3 regions of the Halomonas sp. KHS3 genome follow, and region 1 is predicted to be linked to each of the others. Evidence: predicted binding sites of a transcription regulator. Region 1 holds the regulator's gene; each other region holds the start of a gene.
The links. The regulator sigma-54, encoded in region 1, starts transcription at its own class of promoters, with help from an activator protein. The targets are predictions, from matches to a motif close to TGGCACNNNNNTTGCTNT.

Region 1 (6,497 bases):
GGGTGCGCGTTTACGCCAATAGCCACGGCTTTTTAGGTACCCAAAAGGGCAGTAGTCACTCTCTTTCTTGCATGCTGATTGCCCAAGACGCGAGCGGTATGCAGCGTGATTATGACTACACCTCTGCCCGTGACCCCAAGGCGCTACGTGACCCCGCTGAGGTGGGGCGCGAAGCCGCGATGCGTACGCTGCGCAGGCTAGGTGCTAAACGGCCGCCAACGGGCACCTTTCCGGTGCTGTTTGACCCATCGTTGGCCAGTGGCTTGATTGGCCACCTGCTCGGTGGGTTAGCCGGTGGTGCGCTTTACCGGCAGGCCTCGTTTTTGTGCGACCGGCTCGGTACACCATTGTTTCCCGACTGGTTTAGTCTCGAAGAGCGGCCAATGGAGATTGGCGCCACGGCAAGCTCACCGTTTGATGGCGAGGGCGTGCAAACGCGCAATAATCGCTTTATCGATCAGGGACGCATTGCCAGCTATATGCTCTCTTCTTACAGCGCTCGTCGTCTCGATATGCAAACCACGGGCAATGCCGGTGGGGCACGTAACGTGCGTTTAGCAACGCCACTGCAATCACGCGAAAGCTTGTTGCAAGAGATGGGGCGGGGTATTTGGGTGACTGAGTTGATGGGCCAAGGTGTCAACGGTGTGACCGGTGACTATTCCCGCGGTGCAGCAGGTTTTTGGGTCGAAAATGGAAAGGTGCAGTACCCGGTCGAAGAGTTCACCATTGCCGGAAACCTGGAGCGGATGTTTGCTGGCTTAGTAGGTATTGGCGATGACACTGATACCCGTGGCAGTGTTCACACGGGTAGCTGGTTGATTGATGCCATGACCGTGGCGGGGGACTAACAAGCCAAGCGGCGGCTTACTGATCCTCCTCAAAGCGGGCGTCGAACAGCGCTTGAATCGCTTCAAGCGCCTGTTCGGCGTCATCGCCTTCGGCGGTGATTCTAAGCTCGGTGCCACAAGGTGCGGCAAGCATCAGCAGTGACATGATATTGGCGGCGTCGGCGGCCTGTTGCTGTTTGTAAACGCGTATTTTTGCCGTGAACTGTTGGCCGCATTTGACCAGTTTTGTCGCCGCGCGAGCGTGTAGCCCGCGTTGATTGGTAAGTGTAAGTATGCGTTCTGGCACCCTGGTTCCTTTTCGCCGAGTGGTGTCATTAATGGATAGACGCGCTTAAGAGGTCTCTGGCCGCTCGTTAGGTGTGGAAGCGCTGACGAGGGGAGCGGCCAACTGTTCGCTTATGGTGTAGTGCAGACCCAGTTCGCGGTGGCGAAGTTGAACTTCGCCCATGCTAGGAGTCAATTTTTCCGCTAACTTCTCGGCCATATAGACCGAGCGGTGCTGGCCACCAGTACAGCCAATCGCGATAGTCATGTAGCTACGTTGGCTATTCTGGTAAGCGGGTAGCCAACGCTCTAGCCAGGCCAAGATGTCGTCGCTCATGGCATCAACAATCGGATAGCTGTTCAAAAAAGCCACGATTTCCGCGTCGCGGCCAGTGAACTGGCGCAGCGTTGGATCCCAGTACGGATTTGGCAGGCAGCGCACATCGAAGACCAGGTCGGCGTCTAACGGTACGCCGCGTTTATACCCAAACGATTCCAGCGTTAGCGTCAGCTTGTCGCGCCGCTGATGGGCTACTTGGTCGGTAATGCGACGGCGTAAATCGTGCACCGATAATCGTGATGTATCGATCAATAGATCGGCCAGATCGCGAATATCCTCTAGCGTCGTCTCTTCTTTATTGATCGCCTCTTCCAGCGTCATTTCGCTATCGCGGGTCAGCGGATGACGGCGACGCGTTGCTGAGTAACGCTCAAGCAGTATGCGCGCATCGGTGGTCAGGTAAATAACTTGAAAGTCGATTTTACGCTGGCGCAACTCGTCTAATAAAGAGGGCAGGCGCTCCAGAGCTCCCGGCAAATTGCGGGCATCAATACTCACCGCTAAATGTGCTCGGTCGCCCTGGTCACGCAGTTCATCCACCAACGACCCCAGCAACATAGCTGGGAGGTTATCAATCGCGTAGTAGCCAAGATCTTCCAGCGCTTGCAAGGCGATAGATTTACCTGACCCGGAGCGGCCGCTAATGATCACCAGTTGCATAGAGTCTCTCTTTGCTTTGATCAAGCTGCGTTGAGGGTGGTGAGCGGATAACCTGCTGTGATCTGCCCTGAACAGGGTTTCAGACCCTTAGGCCGCTGATTGCTCGCGAATTTTGGCGGTAATCAGCTCAAGCAGTTCGCGCTGGCTGGCTGCTTTACGCAGTTGCTGGCGCGTGTCCGCATCATTCATGATGGTCGCTACCTGACCCAGTAGTGAGAGATGCGTGTCATCTGCCTCTTCGGGTACCAACAGGACAAACACCAGATCTACCGGGTCGCCGTCGATAGCGTCAAAATCGATCGCTTCAGCCAGTTTCAAAAATCCAGCGATAGGGGCGTTGCAGTGGGGGCTACGCGCATGAGGAATAGCCACGCCGTTACCAATACCCGTACTACCTAAGCGCTCGCGGCCGATTAAACGGCTAAACACTTCTTGGCTGTCCAGGCTGGGGATATTTTGGGCGATAAAGGTGCTGTAAAACTCCAGCACCCTTTTTTTGCTGCCCCCGGGGACGTCGAACAGAACGCGTTCCGGGGGGAGTATGGTTTCCAACGTCATTGAATTAACGCACACCGGCGCCTTGGGCGCGAGCTTGTGCTTTTTCCTTGTGTTTAACGAGTTGACGGTCGATTTTGTCCGCTAGTGCGTCGATAGCGGCGTACATATCACTGTCTAGGGCTTCCGCATGTAAGTCAGCACCTGCGGCGTGCAGCGTACAGGCGGCCTGCTGGCGCTCTTTCTCCACTGATAAGGTGACTTGCACCGTAGTTATATTGTCGTAATGGCGCTCTACACGCTCAAGCTTCTCGTTGACATAGTCACGCAAGGCGTCAGTCAGTTCTACGTGATGACCAGTGATATTTACTTGCATTGACGTGCTCCTTATCCATCGGACTGTACTTCGATTGTAACCCTTTTTGCCGCGTTGCAAAGCCCTTGTCGAGAGTTTCCCTGAAACGTTAACGAAGTTAGCGCAAACGACGCCGTTCACTGGAAGAGGGAATGCCCATGGCTTCACGGTATTTCGCCACCGTACGACGCGCCACTTGAATCCCTCCTTCGCCTAATAGCGTCACTAAGCGGCTGTCTGAAAGCGGCTTGCCGGGCGGCTCCTCTTGAATCAGTTTCTTGAGTCGTGCACGGATGGCGGTGCTGGAGTGGCTGTCGCCATCTTGACCGCTCACCTGGCTTGAGAAAAAGTATTTGAGTTCAAACACACCACGGGGTGTATGGATATATTTTTGCGTCGTTACCCGTGAAATAGTCGACTCGTGCATCTCCACGGCTTCGGCAATGTCGGCCAGTATCAGTGGTTTCATGGCTTCTTCGCCGTGCTCTAAAAAGCCAATCTGGCGGGTAATGATTTCGCGACCAACACGCAGCAGCGTATCGTTTCGGCTAGAGAGGCTCTTGATCAACCAGCGCGCTTCCTGCAAGTGCTCTTTGAGAAACTGGTTGTCATCGCTTTTATCCGCACGCTTAATCAAGCTGGCGTAGTCGGGCTGAATGCGCAGCCGTGGCAGGGCCTCGGGGTTGAGCTCTAAATGCCAGCCTTCATTATCGTGGCGGACGACTAGATCGGGGGTGACATAGCTGTCATCGGTGTCGCCGTAGGCGCTGCCTGGGCGTGGGTCTAGGCTGCGAATAAGCAGGATGACATCGGCCAGCTGTTCGTCGTCGAGCCCTAGACGGCGTTTCAGCAGACGCATATCGTCTTTGCCAAGCGCTTCGAGAAACTGCCGCACCAAGCGGCGGGCGGGAACCAGCAGTGGCGTATGATCGGGGAGAGCGGCGAGCTGCAGCATCAAGCATTCACGCAAGTCACGGGCAAATATGCCGGTCGGCTCAAACTGCTGGAGCTTGAGTAGAATGGTTTCCACTTCGCGCTGGCTTAGCCCGTCAATGCCCTGGGCACGAAGCCCTTCACGGATGTCGTTGAGCGGCTGGGTCAGGTAGCCGTTGGCGTCTAGCGCGTCGATTAAACTTTCCGCGACAAGCTGCTCGCGAGCGCTAAAATCGGTCATGGCGAGTTGCCACAGCAGGTGGCCATGAAGGCTCTGCCCGGCTGCCTGGCGCTCAAAGTCGGGGCCTTCGCTGCTGCCCCCCTGGCTTCCCATATCTTGATAGGTATCTGACCAGTCGCTATCTACCGAGAGCTCAGTAGGGATGCTCTCTGACCACTCTTCTTCCTTAGGCTCGCTGACAGCCTGTTCACTAAATTCATCTTCCTGCTCCAGCATGGGATTGGCATCGAGGGCCTGCTGAATTTCTTGACGAAGATCTAGCGTAGAGAGTTGCAGCAGCGCAATGGCCTGCTGCAACTGGGGCGTCATGGTCAGCTGTGTGCCGATACGCAGTTGGAGAGAAGCTTTCATGACCATCTGAGAACCACTCGTTAATCAGAATGCTCCACCCTAGTGCGAGTGAGTGCTTGGCGCAAGTGCAATAAGCATGCCATTGGTCGTAAAGTTGTTTTAAAGCGCTATTTAGGGGCGATTAAGGCAAAAACATTACAGGCGAAAATCGGCGCCCAAATACACATCCCTTACTTTTTGGTTGGTGAGAATCGAGGCGGGCGAGCCACTGGCGATGATTTGCCCATCGCCGACGATATAGGCGATATCGCAAATGTCTAGTGTTTCACGCACGTTGTGATCGGTGATCAGCACGCCGATATGGCGCTGTTTCAGTGCACGAATGATGGTTTTAATCTCACCTACCGAGATGGGGTCAACGCCCGCAAAAGGCTCATCGAGCAGAATAAAAGCGGGCTCTGTGGCTAGCGAGCGGGCTATTTCTACACGCCTGCGCTCGCCGCCCGAAAGGCTCATGCCCAGGTTGTCGCGAATATGGGTGATATGGAAGTCTTCGAGTAGCGCTTCCAGGCGCTGTTCGCGATCGCTGCGGTTAAGCTCTTTGCGGGTCTCGAGTATCGCCATAATATTCTCGGCAACCGAGAGTTTGCGGAAAATAGACGCCTCTTGAGGTAGATAGCCAATCCCCGCGGCTGCGCGCTCGTGCATGGGGGCGCGCGTTAAATCCACATCGTCGATACCCACCTTGCCAGCGTCGGATTTGACCAGCCCAACAATCATATAAAATGAGGTGGTTTTGCCCGCGCCGTTGGGGCCCAAAAGGCCAACGACACTGCCTTGGGATATCTCCAGATTGATGTCTTTGACCACTCGGCGGCGTTTGTAGCTTTTAGCCAGGTGGTGGGCATAAAGGGTTTTGATCGGCGCAGTGTCAGCAGTGGCCACAGCTAGGCTCCCTATTGTTCAGGCTGAAGGGTCATGCGTATGCGCTGGGGCTCGCTGCCATCAACGTCAGAGCGCGCTTGAATCACTTCTCGGTCAATAAAATACTCAAGGCGACCGCCACTAAAGGTGTCCTCTTGCTGGGTCAGTTCGGCTTGGTCGATCAGCTCTACGCGACGCTCGGCGACGTGATAAATAATCCGCCGCGCCCAGCCTTCCGTGGGGCCTTCTTGCCCTTCGCCTTGATGGCGCAAGTAGGCGCGCTCACCGGTAGCGGTGGCTGTCGAGAGTTCGCCCGCGTCGTTGCGTTCGATCTCTACCCGCTCGCCGCGCAGTTGCATTTCGCCTTGGCGAATGTCCACATCCCCAGTATAAACAGCTGTGCCTGCCCGCTGATCAAGATCTAAACGGTCGGCTTCCACTTCCACTGGGGCCTGGGAAGATGAGTTGGTTTGGGCTAACACTGATAAAGGTATCGCTAAACCGAACAGTGCAGTGTAGAGCAGGGCTGGGGAAATCATGGCTTTCATGGCGGTTCCTATTAGCGTTGTGTGGCCGGGGGGTGCGTGCCGCGCACATTATCCGTTAAGCGAACCTGGCTGGTGTTAAGCCAAACGTCCATACGTGAAGCGCTCATTTGCTGCGGCGGTTGCTGCATCAATACCGGTGTGTCACTCCAGGCATGCTGCTCGAGGCCATCATAGTGCAGTAGCTCGGTATCTAGCTGCCAGCCTTCATCTGGTGCAAACAGTCGAGCCGAACCTGACAGCAGCAGGGCTTGGGTAGCGGTGTTGAGCGTGCCTACATCGGCGCTGGCCAGCCACTGACGGTTTTCGCTGTCATACAGTACTGCCTCGGGCTCTTCCGTCCAGGTTTCGCTGCGCTGCGGGGTATGGATAAGGCGCGGTGTTTTTAGCGACTGCATGACACTGCCGTTATCCCCGAATAGGGTAATCTCGGCATTTTCCAGCACGTGGCCAGGTTCCTGAGCCTGTGCTTCGGGATCGATGCTGGTGTCTTGAGGCCCGCGGGGGTCAAGCCATACCAGCAGAATCCCCAGCGCGATGACTAGCCCGGCTAACCAGAGGCGTACTTTAAAGCGTTTAAACATTTACGTGCGGCCGT
Region 2 (6,497 bases), on a different contig from region 1:
GCGCCTGGGGTTGCTCACAGCCCGTTAGCACAAGCAGAGCCAGTATGATGGGCAGTGAACGGAGAAGAGTAACGGGCACGAGTAGCTCCTTGATGGCGGTCAGTGATGATTTTCAAACCTGCATTCGGGACACAAGTTGAATAATATAGTCACTTCACTGACATTCATGAATGTCAGTGAAGTGTATAATAATCACTCACCCGCGACTTTGCTATCCATCACTGCCAAAATACCGCTTATTTTAATAATAGGAGCCGCTATGTCCCGTCGTAAGGCCGACGCCGAACGTACCCGAGAAATCATTCTGGACGCGGCAGAGACCACCTTTTTAGCCCAAGGCGTTTCGCGTACCACCTTGGCGCACATCGCCCAGGCAGCAGGCGTGACACGAGGGGCCATTTATTGGCACTTTGAAGACAAAGCTGCATTGTTCGATGCACTCTTGGAACGCGTGCGTGTCCCTCTGGATGAAATTGTCGATGAGGTGGTAGAACACCTAGGCTCAGCACCGGCAGACTGCTTACGCGACATTGCTCTACGCTCGCTGGCAGCCATTTCCCACGACCTGCCACTGCAGAGAGCAGCCACCATCGTGTTGCACCGCTGCGAGAAACTGGAAGAGGAGCACCCGCGGATTTGCATGATCACTCGACTCTCTGAGCACGCAGAGGCGCGAGTAGAGCAATTGTTTGAACAGGCCCAAATCGCTGGCACTTTACGCGCTGACTTAACCCCAGCCAGCGCCCGGCGCCAATTTCATGGCTTTTTGATTGGCGTCTGTTTCGACTGGCTGCAGGATCCCCAGCAGCATTCTCTGGCGGATGAGAGCAGTGGTATCGTGGAAACGTTAATGCGTGGTTTATTTAACACTCAAACCGTATGAACCTGCGCTAAATCTTAATCTATATTTATCTAATGCACTTAATCTGCGTTTATCTCGCGAGGGGTGGCAAAGTGCTCAGCCAAGACGGCACTCATTGGTACATTAAGCGTAATGTCTTTGCCAGGGAGAGGTTGCTGAAACCACCGTTCGTAAAGCAACGGCATTTCCGGACTGGTATAAATATGTTCGAGGGCTTTATTTACCTCTGCTGCAAAGGCATCGTCGCCCAATTGCATTAAAAAACCGAGAGGCTCTATCGACGTAATGGCTTCTTCGGAAAGCGCGTACGCGTCAGGGTGATCGGACTCAGCAATCATTGTGCTTAGTAATATATCATCCATTGCAAAAGCCGCTACGCGCCCATCAGCAACTAAATCAAACGCTTCCTGCAATGTACCTACGGGCACCACCGATAAATTCAGTTGGCGTTCTCGATTTACCTGATTAATCTGGCTGACATTGACGGTGCCACGCGCCACGCTCACGCTACGCCCGGCCAAGTCCTCCAAGGTGGTAAAGCCATTTTCCTTCAGGGCCACATAACGCACCGAGACAAAGAAATGGCTAAGTGCAAACTGCGCGCTCTGCCGCCGCTGTTGTGTATTAGTACTGGCATTACACTCAATATCGATATCGCCGCTATTGAGCAGTTGCACCCGGTTACTGGGTGTACGATACACATAGGCTATCTCAAGAGAAGGCAGACCTAACTGCACTTGCAGCTGTTTCGCTAAGCGTTGGCAAATATCGATAGAGTAACCGACGACGTTACCCTGACTATCTAAATAAGAGAATGGCGCTGTATCACCATAGCCAACCCTTAACACGCCGGTTGCTTCTATGCGTTCAAGCGAATCGATAGGTGTCGTTGCATGTGCTGCTTCTCCACCAGACATCATTACCAGCAAACTACACCACCCAAGCAATAAACTTCGGCGCATAACACACCTCCTCTACTCTATGTACTGCTCAGGATTGGCGAAAATAGCGGCAAGCGCTGGCGCTAGCGGCAAGTTCAATACTCGGTTATCGGGAGGGAGAGGCTGCAAAAACCATTTTTCATAAAGAGTGTGAATAGTTTCACTCTGATAAATGTTACGCAGTTCCTTATTGACCAGCTCAACAAAAACAGGATCATCAGGCGGCATCATTAAGCCATAGGGCTCGGCACTACTCAGTGTTGCTTGAGAAATATGAAAAGCGGCAGGGTCAACGGCAGACGAAACCAAACCTGCTAACAAAACCTCATCCATCACAAACGCGGAAGCCTGTCCTGAAGCCACCATATCAAAGGCTTCTTCATGATTACGGCTTAGCATTACCGATATTGCTAGCCCCTCGGTGCGATTGAGTTCGTTGAGCTGGGCAATATTGATAGTGCCCGTTGTTGATACCACGCTGCGGCCCGCCAAATCCTGCAAACTGTCCATATGCTGCTCGGCGAGGGATACATAGCGCGTTGCGGTCAGAAAATGAGGGTATGAAAAAGCGGCCTGACGGCGACGTTCAGGGGTATTGGTGGTCACTCCACACTCGATATCCACTTCACCATTACGTACTAATATGAACCGATTTGCAGGCGTTACCGGCACATAATTTACCTTGAGATCACCTAAGCCCAATGTTTCCTCCAGACCTTCGATGACGTTTAGGCACAGGTCAATCGCATAGCCTGTTGGCTGGTCGTTAACTAGGTAGGAGAAGGGGGCTTCGCTGGTACGATGGCCGATAGTAACCTCACCAGCAGACGCAATACGCGACAACGTCGGCGAGGAGGCGATCTCCTCACCAGCAGCGGCACCTTGCCACATCGCACTGGTCATTAATAACGCTACTAGCCACTTCATAGGCTTACCTTTGTTCAATGATCCCGGAATCCATTGTCATCCCTGCGGCATAGAGCATATAACGGTCGCGCCCTTTCGCCTTGGCCGCATAGAGCGCCAGATCTGCGTGACGCAGCAGATCGTGGCTATTGCGGCCATCAGCGGGCGCGGTTGCAATGCCAACACTCACTCCAATGTTAATTTCCTGGTTATTAAACTGATACGGTTCACGTAGAACAGACACAATTGCTTCTGCCAGTACTTTTGCCTCATTGGTGGCACTACGCACAACGCGTTGAATGATGGCAAACTCATCGCCACCAAGGCGCGCCACCAAATCATCGTCGGTCAGCAGCCCCTGCACCCGCTGACTAACTTCAACGAGCAAAGCATCACCCGCCGCGTGCCCCAGACTATCGTTAACTGCTTTAAAATGGTCAAGATCAAATAGCATGACATTAAATACGTCGCCTTGAAGCAGTGAGTGCACAGCGGTTTTTAAAGCATTATTTAATTGCACGCGGTTGGGCAATTTGGTCAGCTCATCATGATGAGCAAGATGCTGAAAGCGCAGCGCTTCGTCTTTAACTTCAAGTAAGTGTTCACGCTCAATGACTTTCTTACGAAGCGCATCTATGGCCTTTGCCATCCGGCCAATTTCATCGTTACGGTCGGTATAAGGCGTGCTGTCAGCAGTCTGGTTTTTAGCGATTTCGGTGAGCGACTTAATTAATACTGGCACGGGTGTAAATAACTGACGCATCAAAACAGTGACTAGCAGGGCTGTTGCGACCAATACCACCAGTAGCGCTACAAATGCTTTACTGATCAGATCATTACGCATCTGATACAGCCCACCTTTCTGGCCTATAGTGGCTACCAGCACGCCTAACAGTTGACCATCAGGAGTAACAATGGGCAGCGAACTAATGAAGTGCTCTTCATTGCCAATGCTGGCAAATCCAACATAAAAATCAACGGCATCCGCTTTTGTTTGCCATGTATCTACCGCCAAGTTGGCAGGTGAGTCTGATGGTGTGTTAAGCGCATCAGCCACTACGGTGAGAGAACCTTCTGATGACTTAGTGAACAGCCATACGTTGTTACGTGTTTGTGCACTTGCTAACGCTAATACATCAATCGGGCTAAACCCAGTTTCCAGAACCGACTCTTCATCGCCAATTGGGCGCTGGGAAATGATATGCGTGACTTGACCCGTGCCATCGGTCTTAACCGCCACGGACGTATAAATACGCCTAATAGTCGCGCTCACTATCTGGGCATTCACCTGCGCTTCGCGCAACCACTGCTCCCGAGCCCCACGCTCAACCATAAAAAAACCTGACAGCGCCCCCGTTACATACGCAAACAGCACGCCCATCAGCATAAACATCACCACCTTACCCACCAGGGTATGATGCCAAGGAAGTCTAGCCGCAGGCAGTGAAGCACTCCTATGCTGGGGTTCTGGCATCTACTCCGATTCCTTAATGGCTATAGCTGCAGCGGGCGTATCTGGACGTAATCACAATGAGCGAACATTTCTTTAACAAACAAGTTTTTTTGACCACTATTTTATTCGGCAAACGTACACAAACAATTAGGTTTTATTTACTAAAGTATCATTAAAATGAGTGGGCATGTCTTAAAAAATGACAAGCGTAATCATTCTTATTGCCCTACCCTTTTGGCATATCTCTTGCTTTATAAGTAGCTAACAAGTTTGCTGATTTATATTAGGAGAGCGTGATGCATCATTCTGACTATCCACTCAGTGAAGTCCCTACCAGCGCCCGCAAGGGCCTGCTATCTACCTCGGCAGTACTGCTTGGGTTTACGTTTTTCACCGCCACCATGTGGGCGGGCGGCACGTTAGGCCAAGCCTTTCCGATTGGCCAACTGCTATGGATCATAGCGATTGGTAACTTGCTGCTGGGGGTGTATGCGGCAGCCCTCGCCTATATTGCTTGTAAAAGCGGGCTCAATTCGGTGCTGATGGGACGCTTCTGCTTCGGCGAAAAAGGCAGCAAACTCTCCGACTTTATTCTCGGTTTTACCCAGATCGGCTGGTACGCCTGGGGCACTGCCACGATTGCCCTAGTGTTAGTACGCACCACCGGGATGCCTGAATGGCTGGAAATCCCCTTAATGGTGCTGTTTGGGTTTGGTTTCTGCGTGACCGCCATGATTGGCTATAAAGGTATGGACTGGCTGTCGCGCTTTGCTGTCCCGGCCATGATGCTATTTATATTGATCAGCCTGTTCACGGGGCTGGTGGATGTGCGCGGTTTTGCAGGGTTAAGCCAGCAAACGCCCACGGAGAGTATGAGTGTGGCGGCTGCGATTACCGTGATTATCGGTACCTTTATTAGCGGCGGTACCCAAGCGACTAACTGGAGCCGCTTCTCCAAAACACCGAAAATTGCCGTGATCGCGACCCTGGCGGCCTTTTTTGTCGGTAACGGCTTAATGGTGCTGACCGGTGCACTTGGCACCATGATTTACCAGCAGGCGGATATCGTGGATGTATTGATCGCTCAGGGCTTTGTCACCATCGCCGTGCTGATGCTGTTCCTGAATATCTGGACAACCCAGGACAACACTATCTACAACTTCGCCGTGGCGGGCTGTAATTTGCTGCGCACCGAAAAGCGCCGCCTGGTCACTGTGGGTGGCGCGGCGATTGGCACCGTGCTGGCAGTGGGCGGTATGTATAACCTACTCATCCCATTTCTGGTGTTACTCGGCACCTTTATACCGCCCATGGGCGGGGTGATCATGGCGGACTTTTGGCTCAAGCATAAAGGCCGCTACCCCACATTGGATAAAGCACAACTACCCGACTTCAACCGCCGAGGGTTAGCTGCGTATGCGCTGGGCGCCGGGGCCGCTTACTTCTCCCCGTTACTGCCACCACTGGTAGGTGTTGTAGTGGCAGCAGGAAGCTACGCCGTGCTGCTTCGTTTAAACCACGCTACGCTGAGCGATACGTTTCCCTCTACTGCGAAGTAATAAAATAAGTGAGCCTTGTTATATGAGCATGCAGATTCTTAACGCCCGTTTGCGCCAGCGTCCTGAGCTTTACCGACTTGAGATTGAGAACGGCACGTTCACAGCGATTACCGAGCAAGACACGCCGCAAACAGCGAGCGAAGGGCAGATTGATGCAGGCGCCAAGCTCATTTGTGCGCCGTTTATTGAGCCCCATATCCATTTGGACGCCGCCCTTACGGCAGGTGAGCCAAGCTGGAACCAGAGCGGCACGCTGTTTGAAGGCATTGAGCGCTGGGGCGAGCGTAAGCCTATGCTCACCGAAGCGGATATTCGCGAGCGCGCGCTTAAAACCCTAAACCTGCTAATCGGCAACGGCGTTCAGTTTGTGCGCACCCACGCCGACACCAGCGACCCTAGCCTGATTGGGCTTAAAACCCTGTGCGCCTTGCGCGACGAGTTAAAAGATAAAATTGATATTCAGGTAGTCGCCTTCCCTCAAGATGGCCTGCTCTCTTACCCAGGCGGCGATCGGCTGATGGAGGAGGCACTAGAGATCGGCGCCGATGTGGTGGGCGGCATCCCCCACTTCGAATACACCCGTGAGCTGGGCGTGGCCTCCATGAAGCGAGTGATCGAATTGGCGATCAAGTACGACCGCCTGGTGGATGTGCACTGTGACGAGATTGACGACCCCAACTCACGCTTTCTCGAAGTACTGGCCTGCGAGGCGCTGTTTAATGATTTGGGCAGCCGCGTTACCGCCAGTCACACCACGGCGATGCACTCCTACGACA
Region 3 (6,497 bases), on a different contig from region 1:
AAAAACAGTGAACACAACGGCTAGGGGGAACGCAATGTCTGATGGGCAGTACGGCATTTTGGTCATTGAAGACGATTTTCGCATTGCCGATATCCACCGGGCCTTCATTGAACAGAGCGACGGCTTTTATGTGGTGGGCATGGCGCGCAACGGCAGCGAAGCCAAGGCGATCATGGCGGAGCAGGCCACCAACATCCAGTTGATCTTGCTCGATGCCTACCTGCCTGATGTTGAAGGCTTGGAGCTGCTATGGGCGATTCGCCGCGACTATGTGCATGTGGATATCGTCATGGTCACCGCCGCACGAGAAGTGGAAACCATCAGCGAGGCGCTGCGTGGTGGGGTGTTTGACTACCTTATTAAGCCCATTGAAGCCACACGCATGACCCAAATGCTGACCCGCTTTCGTCGCGAGCGTGAAGCCTTGGCCAACCGTGCCGAGATGAATCAGGATGAACTGGACTCCGTGCTGGCGCGCCTGAAGCCCGGCGAGCCGTTGCGTGCTAAAAGCCAAACCCTGCCTAAAGGTATTGATCGGCTGACGCTGCGCCGGGTGATTGATGCCCTGGCCGACGCACCCGACTCGCTCACCGCCATGCAGATGGCGCGCATCATGGGTGCCAGTCGCTCAACCGCCCGCCGTTATTTAGAGTTTTTAGTTGCCGAGCAGGCGGTGAGTGCTGAGCTGGGCTATGGTGATGTAGGGCGGCCTGAGCGCCGCTATCGGCTGTTGGAGGCAGCACACGAGTGGCTGGCTTCTCTATAAGCGCATGCTATAAGTAAGTCGGCGTGAACAAAATGAACAAAATGCCCATAAAGAACATTTTGTCTTTTATGCGCACAAGCTTGTCGGTCAGGGGCGTGGTCTTCTAACGTTCGCGGCGTGCAGTCTCACAATAAGAAGCTTTAAACAACAAACTCATCACACAACAAAACTGATACGTGGAGAACGCCATGATTCTCAAGCCTGCCTTTAAATATATAACCCTGCTGGCCCTTCCACTGGCGGCTGTTACAGCCTTCTCTAGCACTGCCGCTGCCTTCGAACCGGAGGGTAAGGTGGAATGTATCGCTCCGTCCGATCCAGGCGGCGGCTGGGACTTTACCTGCCGCAGTGTGGGTAATGTCATGCAGGAGCTTGATCTAGTACCGGCGAATGTACAAACCATCAATATGGCTGGCGCTGGTGGCGGTGTGGCGTTTGCTCATACTATAAGCAAGCGCGCCGGTGACGACCATCTGCTGGTAGCGGCGTCCACGGCTACTACGACTCGTCTGGCTCAAGGACAATTCCCTGGGCTGACCGCCGATCAGGTCAACTGGATCGGTGCTCTAGGTGCGGATTACGGGATTATCGCCGTAGCCGCTGATTCCGAGATCGATGACCTGAATGAATTGATGGACTCACTTAAGGAAGACCCGCGTAGTGTCAAGTTCGCCGGCGGTAGCGCTAAGGGCGGTTGGGATCATCTTAAAGTGTTGATTGCTGCTCAGGCAGCCGATGTCGAGAATCTTCCGCGTATTGCCTACCTTTCGTACAACAATGGTGGTGAAGCGTTAACCCAAGTGATCGGCGGGCACGTAGACGCCTTTACCGGTGATATCACCGAAGCCCAAGGGTTTATGGAGTCTGGCGACTTGCGCGTCCTAGCGGTACTCTCCGAAGAGCGCCTACCGGGTGACCTGTCTGATATCCCCACCGCACGCGAGCAAGGCATCGACGCCCTTGGCCCCAACTGGCGCGGCTTTTATATGCCTGCGGATGTCTCCGAAGAAGCTAAAGCGTATTGGACCGATGCCATGGACACTATTTACCAGAGTGAAGAGTGGCAGAATGTCATGGCTCAAAACGGTTTGATGCCTTTCCACATGACCGCTGGTGAGTTTGAAGAGTTTGTACTCAACCAGATCAGTGACATTGAACAGCTCTCTAAAGATATTGGATTGATTCAGTAATGACTTTCAATGACCGCATCTTTGGGGTCTTGATGATCGTCCTGGCCGTTGCGTACGGCTGGGCCGCGACTCAGTTCCCGGAGCCGTTTGGTGGGGCCGAAGCCGTCGGCCCTGACACTTTTCCGAAATTGCTGGCCGTGGTGCTGGCAATTTCCAGCCTTTATTTGATTGTACGCCCTGATCCCGACAACGCCTGGCCTTGGAGCCGTACGGGTGTCGAGCTAATCATCGCCGTGGTGGTGCTGATCTTTTACGCCATGCTGCTTCAGCCGCTGGGCTTCATTATTAGCACTACGCTTGCCGTGGGAACGCTTTGCTGGCGCATGGGGGCTCGGCCGTTCAATGCTTACATGACCGGGGCAGTCTCGGCAGTAGTCGTGTACTTTCTGTTTAGTTTTGCACTTGATCTCGCCTTACCGCTGGGTCTGTTGTCATTCCTGGAGGTGAACTGATGGAAACTCTAGGTTACCTAATGGATGGTTTTGGCGTTGCTCTGCAACCCCATAACCTGATGTTCGCCTTGCTAGGTGCTTTTCTTGGCACGTTGATCGGCGCTTTGCCGGGGTTAGGCCCTGCCAATGGCGTGGCCATTCTGATACCGCTGGCATTTAGTTTAGGGCTCGCTCCAGAAACGGCTCTGATTATGCTGACGTCAGTGTATGCGGGTGCCATGTACGGTGGGCGTATCTCATCGATTCTGTTAAATATTCCCGGCGATGAACCGGCCATGATGACCTGTCTTGATGGTTATCCTATGGCCCAGAAGGGCAAGGCTTCCGAGGCGCTGGCGATCTCTGCGGTGGCCTCTTTTATCGGTAGTCTTATCGCCACTATTGGTTTGATCTTGCTGGCACCATTGTTGGCTAACTTTGCTTTAACGTTCGGCCCTGCGGAATATTTTGCGCTCTTCCTGCTGGCGTTCGCTACCTTAGGCGGTATTACCGGTAAAAACCCCATCAAAACAGTGGTTGCCGCCTGTATTGGTCTAATGATCGCCACGGTGGGTATCGACAATACCGGTGTGCAGCGCTACACCTTTGGGGTGCTCGAACTTTTTGAAGGCGTGGACTTCATCATTGCTATCGTCGGTCTGTTTGCCATTTCCGAGCTGCTCTTCTTCATCGAAGAGCGTGCAGGCGGTGGTAAAGAGAAGATGAAGGTCAACAAACTTTCGCTCTCCTGGAAAGATATCCGCGAGATTCTTCCCACCAGTTTTCGCGGTGGGGTGCTAGGGTTTGTCGCCGGGGTGCTGCCTGGTGCTGGTGCTTCGTTGGGTAGCTTCATCAGCTATACCCTTGAAAAACGTGTGTTGGGTAAGAAAGGCTATTTTGGACAAGGCGACCCGCGTGGTGTGGCTGCTCCAGAATCTGGCAACAACGCTGCTTCGAGCGGTGCTCTGGTTCCCATGCTAACCCTAGGTGTGCCGGGTAGTGGTACTACTGCAGTACTCTTAGCGTTGTTGATTTCGCTCAATATTACCCCTGGGCCGCTGATGTTCACCCAGAATGCCGACATCGTCTGGGGCGTGATCGCAGCGCTATTGATCGGTAACTTTTTGCTGCTGATCCTTAATATTCCGTTGGTGGGCATCTTCGTCAAGCTGCTGTCCGTGCCGCCGATGTACTTGCTGCCAATCGTCACGATGATTGCCTTCGTGGGTATCTACTCGATCAGTAACACCATCTTTGACCTCTACTTTATGGTGGCCTTTGGGGTGGGTGGTTATGTCCTGCGCAAGCTTGAGATTCCGCTGGTGCCAGTGATTCTTGGCTTGTTGTTGGGGCCAGAGATGGAGAAGAATCTGCGCCATGCCATGGATATCTCTGATGGCGACTGGATGATTCTTTGGGATAGCGGTCTGGCTATCGGCCTTTGGGTTTTTGCTGGATTGGGCTTGATCCTGCCTTATATTGTGGGCCCTCTGCTGCGTCGTGGTATGAAGGCAACCCCCAATTCAGGTTCGCCTGAAAGCGATTAAATACTTAAAGAAGTAATGTTGAGCAACGGGGCGCCGACGAAAGTCGGCGCTCTTTTTTTATTTCCGTTTTTGACGGGTAACAAAGAGTGGTTCTGTAACTGATAAGTAATCACTGGGTTGCTGTTATGTATTTTAAAAGCCCGCGTATCTAATTGGTGCGCCGAATCTTATTGGTGCATTGGCAGGGTGCTTTAGCTGCTTTTCTGCGCTTTATTTTGGTGCATATTGAGAAAGTCGAGATTTTCTGATGATTATTAAGTGGCTGATTAGATAGCTATAAGACAACTTTGTGCCAATCTGGCGCACCCCTTGCAGGTGTTAATGGCTAGTGGACGTATTGGGGTAGCTAACACAACAACCCCGAGTGCGAAGCCAATCAACAAGCCCCGGACAAAAGGGGTGCAAGGAGGTTCAAGTGACCATTCTAAAACGCTCGACACACTCACTCTCATTCCTGTCACGTGGCCGTTTCGCGACGGCTCTACTCACTGCTGCCGTCATGGGTGCCAGCACCCAGGCCGTCGCCCAAGACGATGACTCGATCAAAGTCGGTATCCTGCACTCGCTTTCCGGCACCATGGCGATTAGTGAGACCGTCCTCAAAGACACCGTCGAAATGCTTATCGAGCAGCAGAACGAAGCCGGTGGTTTGCTCGGCCGTCAGTTAGAAGCCGTGGTGGTTGATCCCGCGTCTAACTGGCCGCTGTTTGCCGAACGCGCCCGGGAGCTACTAGACCAGGAAGAAGTGGACGTGATTTTCGGCAACTGGACGTCGGTTTCGCGTAAATCCGTACTGCCCGTCGTAGAGGAGCTCAACGGGCTGCTGTTCTACCCGGTGCAGTATGAAGGCGAAGAGTCTTCTGAAAACGTCTTCTACACCGGCGCAGCGCCTAACCAGCAGGCGATTCCTGCGGTTGAATACCTTATCAACGAAGTCGGTATCGAGCGCTTTGCGCTAGTGGGTACCGACTATGTCTACCCGCGCACTACCAATCGTATCCTCGAGGCCTTCCTCAAGGATGAACACGGCATTGCGGATGAGGACATCATGGTCAACTACACGCCGTTCGGTCACTCCGATTGGCAGAACATCGTGGCAGAAATTCGCCGCTTCGGTGAAGAGGGTAAACCGACCGCCGTAATCTCGACGGTTAACGGCGACGCCAACGTGCCGTTCTATACCGAGCTCTCCAACCAGGGTATCGACGCTGCCGATATTCCCGTCATCGCCTTCTCTGTGGGTGAGCAGGAGCTTACCGGTATTGATACTGGCCCGCTGGTAGGCCACTTGGCTGCCTGGAACTACTTCATGAGCGTCGATAACGATGACAACTACGACTTTATCGATGCCTGGATTGAGTACACCGGCGACGATATGGCAGTGACCAACGACCCAATGGAAGCGCATTACATCGGCTTCAATATGTGGGCCGAAGCGGTTCGCAAAGCGGGCACGACAGACGTCGATACGGTGAAAGACGCCATTATCGGTGTGACCGTACCTAACCTCTCCGGCGGTTATGCGGCGATGATGCCCAACCACCACATCACCAAGCCGGTGCTGATCGGTGAGATTCAGGACAACGGTCAGTTCGATATCGTTTGGCAGACGCCGTCTACCGTGGCGGGCGACGCCTGGTCTGACTACCTGCCTGGCTCCCGTGACCTGATTGCCGATTGGCGCAAGCCGATGGAGTGCGGCAACTTCAACGTCGTGAACGGCTCGTGCGGTGGCAGCACCGCAGCAGAAGAAGCCGAAGCGGCGCTCGCTGAGTAAGCACGTCTATCGCAGTGGAAATAACTTCTTTTAAAACTGCCCGCTCGCTGGTGCTAGGGCAGGCTGAAGCGAGGGTCTTTTGCCATGGATGGCAAAAGTAGCGCCCAAGGATGGGTTTACAGCGCCCTCGCGGAAGCCTGCGCTGGCACCGATATATTCAGTTACCCTCTTAGATAACCAAAGGAAGAACCCCATGAGGCGTTTCCTTTCCTTAGGGCTGCTGTGCCTACTGTTGTTAAGCATCACAGTGACCGCCCAAGCACAAACGAGCTCCACGAATACTGCCGACGATGACGCCGCGCTCGAGTTGTTAGAGGCGCTGGACGTTGAATCTTACGCTGACAAAGGCGACGCGATCACCGCCATTTTGCAAAGCGATGACGAACGCGCCCGAGACTGGCTGCAGGCCTTGCTGGATGGCCGCTTGCAGCGTACCGAAGATGACCGCTTTGTGCTGGTGCTCGATAACCGCGGCCGGGACTGGCCGGTGGCCGATGTCCTAACCGGCGAAGCGCTGGGCGAGATGTCCCGTCGTGATCTGGAGCGTATCGGCATCAACAACAACCTACGTAATCAACTGCGCAGTGCCATCGCGGTAGTTGACCTCTACTCGCCTAATGTGGAGCGCCGCCGCACCTCGGCCGAGCGCCTGTTAGGTGAAGTAGATGGTGAGCTGGTGCCCACCCTCGACGACTTGATCGAACAGGAAGAGGACGAGCAGGTGCGCTATCGGCTGACCCAAGCCGTGGCGATCTACCGCGCCGAAGCAGGTGAAATGGCCGGGAT

Region 2: the regulator sigma-54 is predicted to act here: its motif matches at 4,398-4,415, upstream of codB (cytosine permease).
Region 3: the regulator sigma-54 is predicted to act here: its motif matches at 4,233-4,250, upstream of urtA (urea ABC transporter substrate-binding protein).

Annotation. Positions count from the first base shown of each region.
Region 1 covers NZ_JWHY01000002.1:1,369,265-1,375,761, forward strand. Annotated here, with positions in the region: gene pmbA (metalloprotease PmbA) at 1-851, shown strand, start outside; gene RO22_RS08315 (HPr family phosphocarrier protein) at 868-1,137, opposite strand; gene rapZ (RNase adapter RapZ) at 1,183-2,115, opposite strand; gene RO22_RS08325 (PTS sugar transporter subunit IIA) at 2,203-2,673, opposite strand; gene hpf (ribosome hibernation-promoting factor, HPF/YfiA family) at 2,678-2,986, opposite strand; gene RO22_RS08335 (RNA polymerase factor sigma-54) at 3,084-4,496, opposite strand; gene lptB (LPS export ABC transporter ATP-binding protein) at 4,626-5,375, opposite strand; gene lptA (lipopolysaccharide transport periplasmic protein LptA) at 5,387-5,902, opposite strand; gene lptC (LPS export ABC transporter periplasmic protein LptC) at 5,914-6,483, opposite strand; gene RO22_RS08355 (KdsC family phosphatase) at 6,484-6,497, opposite strand, start outside.
Region 2 covers NZ_JWHY01000006.1:7,958-14,454, forward strand. Annotated here, with positions in the region: gene RO22_RS14935 (efflux RND transporter periplasmic adaptor subunit) at 1-79, opposite strand, end outside; gene RO22_RS14940 (TetR family transcriptional regulator) at 260-883, shown strand; gene RO22_RS14945 (amino acid ABC transporter substrate-binding protein) at 922-1,824, opposite strand; gene RO22_RS14950 (amino acid ABC transporter substrate-binding protein) at 1,837-2,730, opposite strand; gene RO22_RS14955 (diguanylate cyclase domain-containing protein) at 2,735-4,012, opposite strand; gene codB (cytosine permease) at 4,459-5,721, shown strand; gene codA (cytosine deaminase) at 5,744-6,497, shown strand, end outside.
Region 3 covers NZ_JWHY01000001.1:84,468-90,964, reverse strand. Annotated here, with positions in the region: gene RO22_RS00405 (sensor histidine kinase) at 1-2, shown strand, start outside; gene RO22_RS00400 (response regulator) at 35-766, shown strand; gene RO22_RS00395 (Bug family tripartite tricarboxylate transporter substrate binding protein) at 955-1,956, shown strand; gene RO22_RS00390 (tripartite tricarboxylate transporter TctB family protein) at 1,956-2,408, shown strand; gene RO22_RS00385 (tripartite tricarboxylate transporter permease) at 2,408-3,934, shown strand; gene urtA (urea ABC transporter substrate-binding protein) at 4,350-5,711, shown strand; gene urtB (urea ABC transporter permease subunit UrtB) at 5,905-6,497, shown strand, end outside.